DNA from 2 places in the Clostridium sp. LIBA-8553 genome. Region 1 is predicted to be linked to the other one. Evidence: riboswitches for the same ligand, from Rfam matches in the RefSeq annotation. Region 1 holds a riboswitch; the other holds the start of a gene.
The links. Region 1 has a riboswitch for thiamine pyrophosphate ahead of thiD (bifunctional hydroxymethylpyrimidine kinase/phosphomethylpyrimidine kinase). Riboswitches for the same ligand answer to the same signal wherever they lie in the genome.

Region 1 (4,436 bases):
GATTTAGATGGTATATTAGCTATTGGAGTATTTGAAAAAAAGGAAATAGAACTAATGGAGAAACTATCTAAAAATATAGTTTTTGTAGATTCTTCTCCAGAAGAGTGGAAGTATGATTCCGTTGTGGTAGATTTTAAGTATGGAGTTAAGAAAGCTTTAGATTATCTAACCTCTTTAGGTCATAAGAAGATTGGATACTTAGGGGGAGAATCTATTCCTCATAATAGTAATGAGTCTTTAAGAAAAGTAAATTATAGAGAAAAAACTTTTAAGGAATATATGGAAGGTATAAATGGATATAATGAGGAGTGGGTTTTAAAAGGGAGATTTTTACCTGAGGATGGTTATGATCTTATGAAAAAAGTGCTAAAAGAAAAGAATTTACCTACTGCGTTCTTTATTGCAAGTGATCCTATGGCTATAGGAGCATATAAAGCTATAGCTGAGGCTGAACTTAAAATACCGGAGAACATAAGTATAGTTGGTTTTGATGACATATGTACAGCTAAATTTTTAACCCCTTCTTTAACAACAATAAAGGTGTACACAGAATATATGGGAAATGTTGCAGTAGACACACTTTTAGAGAAAATTAGAACAGGAAGACAGATGTCTAAAAAAATAGTTTTACCTGTTAAGCTTATTGTGAGAGATAGTTGTAGGAAGCTTTAAAAATAATTTAAGTTTTTAAATAAAAGAGACTATATTAGAATTTAAAATTAAGTTTGATATAGTCTCTTTTATTTAAGTCTAAATTGAGTAGAAATCAATATTCACATAAAAAAGGGACTATTTTAAAAATAAAGCTTTAATTTTTTCTAAGTTCTTTATGCCAGCATTATAACCAGCATTATAAGCTTTTTCTAGTTTGCAGATATCTTTTTCAAAGCTTTCAATTGCTTCTTCTTCAGAAGGTCTAATTATTAATGCTTTTCCTTCCTTTTCTAACTCTTCACAAAATTTCACTGTATCATTATATTTAATATGTCTTGTCAAGAAGGAATCCTTTAATTTAGGATATTTACGCCCAACTATTTTACATGCAAATTTATTACTTTTACCTAAGGTTTTTTTATAACTCTCAGGACGAGTAAGAATGATTAAATGTTTTTCATTCCCATCTTCTATGGCTTTTTTTATGGGAATTGGATCTAAAAGACCACCATCATAATATTCATTTCCATTTATTTTTATTGCTGGGAAAAGTAATGGAATTGCACAGGTTGCTCTTAAAGCCATATATTTTTCGTCCTTAACTTTACCATCTAAGTATTCTGTTTTCCCTGTTCTAGCATTAGTAACACCAATTAAAACTTTTCCCTTATAATTTGAAAGTGCATTAAAATCATAAGGAAAGAGTTTGTTTGCTAATTCATCAAAGACAAAATCTAAACCAAAAATACTTTTACATTTGAAAAAATTAGTAATCCCTAAATATCTTTTATCATTTCTATATTTTTTTAATATTTCAATATTTCTTCCTTTTTGATTAGAAAAATAAGAAAAACCATTAGTTATTCCTGCTGATACTCCAATGCAATATGGAAAGATTATATTGTTATCAAGAAGAGCATCCATAACTCCTGCACTGAAAATAGGACGCAAAGTTCCTCCTTCTAAAACTAAACTAACCATAAAATATCCTCCTAAAATTGATATACTTAAAATTATAATCCTTAACCTAGAAAATATCAAAAACATATGTTGAAGAAAGAGGATTTATATGGTATCATTTGGATGAGAAAACATTATAAAAATAGCTAGGGGGGCCAGTGGTGTCTGGCTGAGATTAGAAATTAAATTTCTTGACCCTTTAACCTGATCTGGTTAATACCAGCGTAGGGAAGCCCAAGACAAGTATATTTTAATTGATTTTAAAGCATATATAGCCTTAGGGCTATATATGCTTTTTTATTTTAAAAAAGGAGAGATATATATGACTAAATTATTTAATGCACTGACAATTGCAGGATCTGATAGCTCAGGAGGAGCAGGAATACAGGCTGATATAAAATCATTTTCTGCTAATGGAGTATATGGAATGAGTATAATAACTGCTATAACAGCTCAAAGTACTCAAGGAGTTTTTGGAATAATGGATGTTACTCCTGAAATCATAGAAAAACAAATAGATGTAATTTTTGATGATATAGAAGTAGATGCTATAAAAATAGGAATGGTATCTAAAATTGAATCAATAGAAGCAATAAGCAAGGCTTTAAGAAGAGTAGAGAATTTATCACAAATAGTTTTAGATCCTGTTATGATTTCAAAAAGTGGATTTAAGCTTTTATCAGATGATGCTAAGAATACTTTAATAGAGAAATTAATACCATTAGCTACTTTAATAACTCCAAATTTACCAGAAGCAGAGGAATTGTTAGGTAGAGAAATACTTACAATAGAAGATATGAAAAAGGCTGCTATTGATATTAAAAAAATGGGAGCTAAAAATGTCTTAATTAAGGGTGGTCATTTAGAAGGAGAAGCTACAGATCTTCTTTATGATGGAGAGAGTTTTGTTATTTTTGAGCAAGATAGAATAAATACAAAACATACTCATGGAACAGGGTGTACGTTATCGTCAGCTATTACAGCTAACTTAGCAAAGGGAATGAATATAGTTGATGCAGTTAAAAATGGAAAAGAGTATATTACAGGAGCCATAAAAAATGGCTTTGAACTTGGAAAAGGTGTTGGACCAACACATCATTTTTATAAATTTTATTAGGAGGAATAATAATGGAAGCTTTAAAAATAAAAAATCCTTTGATACATATGATAACAAATTATGTTACAGTTAATGATTTAGCACAAGTAACTATTAATTATGGTGGACTACCTCTTATGGCAACACACCATGAGGAATTAGAAGAAATAACAGGAATGGCTAATGGACTTTTAGTTAATATAGGAACTTTAGAGCCTTATCAAATGGAATCATCAATGATTTCTATAAAAATAGCAAAGAAAAAAGGTATTCCATCTGTTTTAGATCCTGTAGGTGTACAAGCATCTAAGCTTAGAAAAGACTTTGCAAAAAGTTTAATATTAGAGGGAGAGCCTTCACTTGTAAAGGGGAATTTAGCTGAAATAAAAACTCTTATAGGTGAAACTTCTAATTCAATTGGAATAGATTCCTTTGATGATTCCTTAAGCGAAAATACAAAAAATAAGATAAAGGAATATGCAAGAGAAAGAAATCTTATAATAGTTGTTTCTGGAGCCATTGATTTTATAACAGATGGACACGAAAGTGCAATTGTTAAAAATGGAACTTCTAAAATGAGCAAAATCACAGGTACTGGATGTATGTTGGGAGCTTTATTAACCATAGCTTTAAGTTTTTATGATGATAAAGCTTTAAGATTTAAAGAAGTGGTTAAAACAGTATCCGCATGGGGAATATGTGGAGAAATGGCTGAGAAAAGATTAGGAGAAAAAGAAGGATTAATGACTTTTAAACATAATCTTCTAGATGAGCTTTCAATAATTAATGATGAAGTAATAAGAGAAAGAGAGAAGGTTTATTATGAGTAATTTACAATGTAAAAAATTATATTTAGTAACTGATTATAAGATTCCTTTTAATGAACTTTTAGAAAAGACGAAGGAAGCTTTACTTGGGGGAGTATCTATTGTTCAATATAGAGCAAAGAATAAAGATACTAAGGAAATGTGCAAAGAAGCTAAAGCTTTAAAAAAGCTATGTGATGAATTTGGAGCTATTTTTTTAGTAAATGATAGAATTGATGTAGCATTAGCAGTAAAGGCTCATGGTGTTCATATAGGACAAGATGATATGGATGTTTCTATAGCAAGAAAAATAATGCCAAAGGATGCTGTTATAGGTGTTACAGTTCATAATAGAGAAGAGGCATTAAAAGCTATAGAAGATGGAGCTGATAATTTAGGTGTTGGCGCTTTATTTTCAACAAATAGTAAAGATGATGCAACCTTAATGACCTTAGAAACTTTAAGAGAAATAAGGAAGGTTTCTTCTATACCCCTATATGGCATTGGAGGTATAACTCCTTATAATTTAAATTCTGATATCTTAGAAAACTTAGAAGGTGTTGCTGTTATATCTGCTTTGTTAAATAGTGATAATATAGCAGAAAGAAGCAAGGAATTTTTGAAGATTCTTAGTAGATAAGAAAAATTTGAATATTAAATTTAAAATATGAAATAATCAAAAGAGGTTCTTTAATTAATAGAATCTCTTTTTTTATTTAGAATTTATTTTATAGTATAATATTTATAATTTAAAATTTAGCGTTGTTTTAAATAGGTATTGTTTTTTAGAGAAAAATTAAATTGTTAGATAAAAATCAATATTTAACTAGAATATAACCTAAATTGGATTTAAGTTAGGCTAAGTAGTGATTTTAGGAGAAGGATATGGGAAAGGAATTTGAGGTATTAAACAATATTTT
Region 2 (4,436 bases), 1.4 Mb from region 1:
ATAAAGAATTTTAAGTAGTATGATTCATCTGAATTCCAAAGTATTGGGTGATCTGCACTTTGAGTTCTAACTTCTATTTGTCTTAAAGTTCTTCTAGCATCATGAGCAGCTTCGGCAACAGTTTTCTTTAATTGCTCCTCATCCATATAATGAGAACAAGAGCATGTTGCAAAGTAACCGCCTTCTTTAACCATTTTTATTCCTCTAAGGTTTATTTCTTTATATCCTCTAATAGCTTGCTTAACAGTGTTTCTTGATTTTGTGAAAGCTGGTGGGTCTAAAATAACAACATCAAATTGTTTTCCTTCTCTTGACCAATCTCCTAAAACATCAAAAGCATTATGCTTTTCAAATTTAACAACATCTTGAAGATTATTAAGTTCAGCATTTCTTGTAGCACAGTCAACAGCATGCTGAGATACATCTATTCCTAGAACTGATTTAGCACCTGCTATACCAGCATTTAAAGCAAATGAACCTGTATGAGTGAAGCAATCTAAAACATCCATACCCTTACATATTCTATGCATTGCAGCTCTATTTTCTTTTTGATCTAAGAAGAAACCAGTTTTTTGGCCATTTTCTAAATCAACTATGTATTTAACACCATTTTCAACTATTTCTATATCAGTATTAAATGGCTCAGTTAAGAAGCCTTTTCTTTGCTCTAAACCTTCTATTTCTCTAGTTTTTATGTCACTTCTTTCATAAACACCTTTAGCGCCATATTCCTCAACTAGGATTTTAACAATTAGGTCTCTATATTTATCCATTCCAAGAGTTGATATTTGAATTACATAATAATCTTCAAATTTATCTACTGTTAGACCAGGAAGGAAGTCAGCTTCTCCAAAGATAAATCTGCATGAAGATGTATCTATAACTCTCTTTCTATATTCCCAAGCAGTTTTAAATCTTCTCTTGAAGAAATTTTCATCTATCTCTTCATCTATGTCCTTAGTCATTATTCTTATAGTTATTTTACTTCTATCGTTTATGTAACCTTTTCCTAGAAAATAACCTTTGTGATTATAAACTTCAACTATATCTCCGTTTTCGTAGTCTCCGTCATATTCATTTATTTCATCAATGTAAATCCAAGGTCTACCTTGTTCAGCTTTTTTATTTTTCCCTTTGTGTAAATAAAACTTACTCGCCATTTAAATAGCTCCTTCCAAAATAATTCTTATAAGATTATAACACATAATAGGTTTTTCAATAGGTTTAAAATATATTTAGAGAAAAATAAATCAATACTTTTAGAATAAAGATTGAGTTGTGAATATATATTTTTAATAAGAGTAATTTTAAGGATTGAATAAAATTGATAAAAACTATCATTATTCCAACACCTAAAAGACTAAAGAAATACATAAGAGCGTCTGATTTTAAAAAGAAAGCAAAATCTTTTGTAACTCCAGAGAGGACTATAATATATGGGACTATAGGAACTGGTATAACAATAATATCTTTAAGTGATGTGCCAGCTAAACCTTTTGTCATAGGAAGTTTAATATATCATGGCATTGCCTATGAAATTTTAGAAAAATGGTATGATGAATATGGTAATGATGAAGAAGTTAGAAAGATGATGATGAGTAATAAAGATTATTGGAATAATTTTTATATGAGATTTTAGGTTTTATCTTTACTTCAACAAGAAAAAGTAGAATTTATTTAAAAAAATATATATAATTATTGTAGACTTTATAGCTAGGGGTGCCATTTGGCTGAGAGATAACATTTTGTTATTAACCCTTAAACCTGATCTGGGTAATACCAGCGTAGGAAAGCCTGTAGAAAGTTTTATAATAGTATTTTTTATATTTAGAGTATTATAACTTTTTATAAATTAAGCTGTATCCTACAAGGATGCAGCTTTTTGTTTTTTATTTAAAATATTAAAGATTATATGCTTTTATAGAACTTTTAGGTAATCCTTATTTGAGCTATTAAGTTTAATCATAAGATTGAAGGAGATGTCAAATATGAGATTTACGGAAAAATTATTAAAAGAGGCAATGCCTATATGGGACAAGTATTTAGAGCACCCATTTATAAAAGAAATTGGGGAAGGTACTCTTAATAAAAACAAGTTCAAAGAGTATTTAGTCCAAGACTATCTTTACTTAAAGGAGTATGCTAAGGTCTTTTGTGTTGGTGTAGTTAAGGCTAGAACTATGGAAGATATGAGATTTTTCTATAGTTCTACAAAAGGAACAATGGAGGATGAAACAGCAGTACATATAGAATACTTAAAAGATTTTGGAATATCAGAAATAGAGGCTGAAAAAAGAGAATATAAAGGCACCACTATAAGTTATACAAGCTATATGAAAGGAATAGCTCTAACAGGTGAGTTAGATGAAATAGCCATAGTAACATTACCATGTACTTGGAGCTATAGCTACATAGGGAAACATATAGCTAAGAAATATGTTAATAAACTAGAAGGAAACTTTTTTAAACCTTGGATTGATGAATATGCTTCAGATGGATTCACTGAGTTTACTGATAAATGGATAGAATATGTAGATAAAATTTGTTCAAATTTATCCGAAGAAAAGGAAAAGAGACTGATAGATATATTTAAAAGAGCAAGTTTATATGAACTTGATTTTTGGAATATGGCATATGAAGAAGGTGAATAATAATATTAGAAAATTAATAAAAAATAATTAAAATTAATAGAGGGTTGTATCAAATTTAAAATAATAAAAATTATAAATTCTTAGTGGAATTCAGTAATTCTCAGAATAGGTTTATAAGTTTTTATTTTAAGTTATTTTTGATACAATCCTTATTTTATTTTTGGAAGAAGTTTAACTTTATATTATAATGAAAATAAGATTTGTTTTGAAAAGGATGGATAACTGATGAATTTAATAACTCTTGAAAATATAAGTAAGAGCTATTCAGAGAAAATTTTAGCTAATAATATATCTTTAGGAATAAATGAAGGTGAGAAGATTGGACTTATAGGAGTTAACGGAACAGGAAAATCTTCTTTCTTAAAAATAGTTGCAGGAGTTGAAGAACCGGATGAAGGAACAGTAACAAAAGGTAATAGAGTAAGAATAGAATATCTTGCTCAAACACCAGACTATGATGATAATGCTACTGTTTTAGAGCAAGTTTTCAAAGGAAACTCTGATGAAATGAGAATTCTAAGAGAGTATGAAGAGTTACTTGAGAAAATGAATAAGGGCGAAGTTAAAGATAGTGATTCTGAAAGATTAATAAAGCTTCAAGGAAAAATAGATGCTTTAAATCTTTGGGATATGGAAAGTGAAGCAAAGAATGTTTTAACTAAGCTTGGAATAACTAATTTTGAAGAAAAAGTAGGAAATCTTTCTGGAGGACAAAAGAAGAGAATAATGCTAGCAGCTGCCTTAATAACTCCTTGTGAATTATTAATACTAGATGAGCCTACTAACCATTTAGATAATGAAACTATAAGTTGGTTAGAAGATTACTTAAATGCTAGGAAAGGTGCTCTTTTAATGATTACTCATGATAGATACTTCCTAGATAGAGTAACTAATAGAATATTAGAATTAGATAGAGGTAGATTATTTAGCTATGATGGAAACTATTCTGTTTTCCTAGAAAAGAAGATGGAGAGAATAGCTATAGAAAAAGCAAGTGAGGAAAAAAGACAAAACCTTATGAGAAAGGAACTAGCTTGGGTAAGAAGAGGTGCAAAGGCTAGAACTACTAAACAAAAAGCTAGACTTCAAAGATTTGATGAATTAGTAAATCAAGAAGGCTTTATTGAAAATGAGAATATAGAAATCTCTGTTATGGGAACAAGATTAGGAAAGAAGATAATAGAGATAGAGCACCTAAATAAAAGTTTTGGTAATAAAAAGATAGTTGATGATTTTAACTACATAGTGCTAAGAAGTGATAGAATTGGTATTGTAGGACCTAATGGAATTGGAAAATCAACGCTTATGGGAATGATTGAAGGAAAGATAGCACCAGATAGTGGAGAAATAATAAAAGGTGAAACAGTAAAAATAGCTTGTTTCTCACAAGAGGATACACATATGCATCCGGAAATGAGAGCTATAGATTACATAAAAGAGGCAGGAGAGTATTTACAAACTGCTACAGGTGAAAGAATAACAGCATCACAAATGTGTGAAAAATTCTTATTTGATGGGACACTTCAATGGACAATGATAGGTATGTTATCTGGTGGCGAAAGAAGAAGACTTCATCTTTTAAGAGTTTTAATGGAAGCTCCTAATGTTCTTCTTCTAGATGAGCCTACAAATGATTTAGATATTGAGACTCTAAATAGACTAGAGGATTATTTAGATGATTTTGGTGGAGTTGTTATTACTGTATCTCATGATAGATATTTCTTAGATAGAATTTGTAACAAGATATTCTCTTATGAAGGAGACGGAAAAATAGATATTTATACT

Region 2: it holds a riboswitch for thiamine pyrophosphate, as region 1 does, so the genes downstream of both, tenA (thiaminase II) here and thiD (bifunctional hydroxymethylpyrimidine kinase/phosphomethylpyrimidine kinase) in region 1, are expected to answer to the same signal.

What each region holds. Positions count from the first base shown of each region.
Region 1 is NZ_CM173489.1:1,991,611-1,996,046, reverse strand. It holds gene AC2JAQ_RS08815 (LacI family DNA-binding transcriptional regulator) at 1-672, shown strand, start outside; gene AC2JAQ_RS08810 (patatin-like phospholipase family protein) at 790-1,635, opposite strand; TPP riboswitch at 1,753-1,862, shown strand; gene thiD (bifunctional hydroxymethylpyrimidine kinase/phosphomethylpyrimidine kinase) at 1,937-2,731, shown strand; gene thiM (hydroxyethylthiazole kinase) at 2,743-3,540, shown strand; gene thiE (thiamine phosphate synthase) at 3,533-4,156, shown strand; gene recQ (DNA helicase RecQ) at 4,402-4,436, shown strand, end outside.
Region 2 is NZ_CM173489.1:3,365,293-3,369,728, reverse strand. It holds gene AC2JAQ_RS15335 (class I SAM-dependent rRNA methyltransferase) at 1-1,160, opposite strand, end outside; gene AC2JAQ_RS15330 (hypothetical protein) at 1,325-1,639, shown strand; TPP riboswitch at 1,706-1,808, shown strand; gene tenA (thiaminase II) at 1,989-2,651, shown strand; gene AC2JAQ_RS15320 (ABC-F family ATP-binding cassette domain-containing protein) at 2,877-4,436, shown strand, end outside.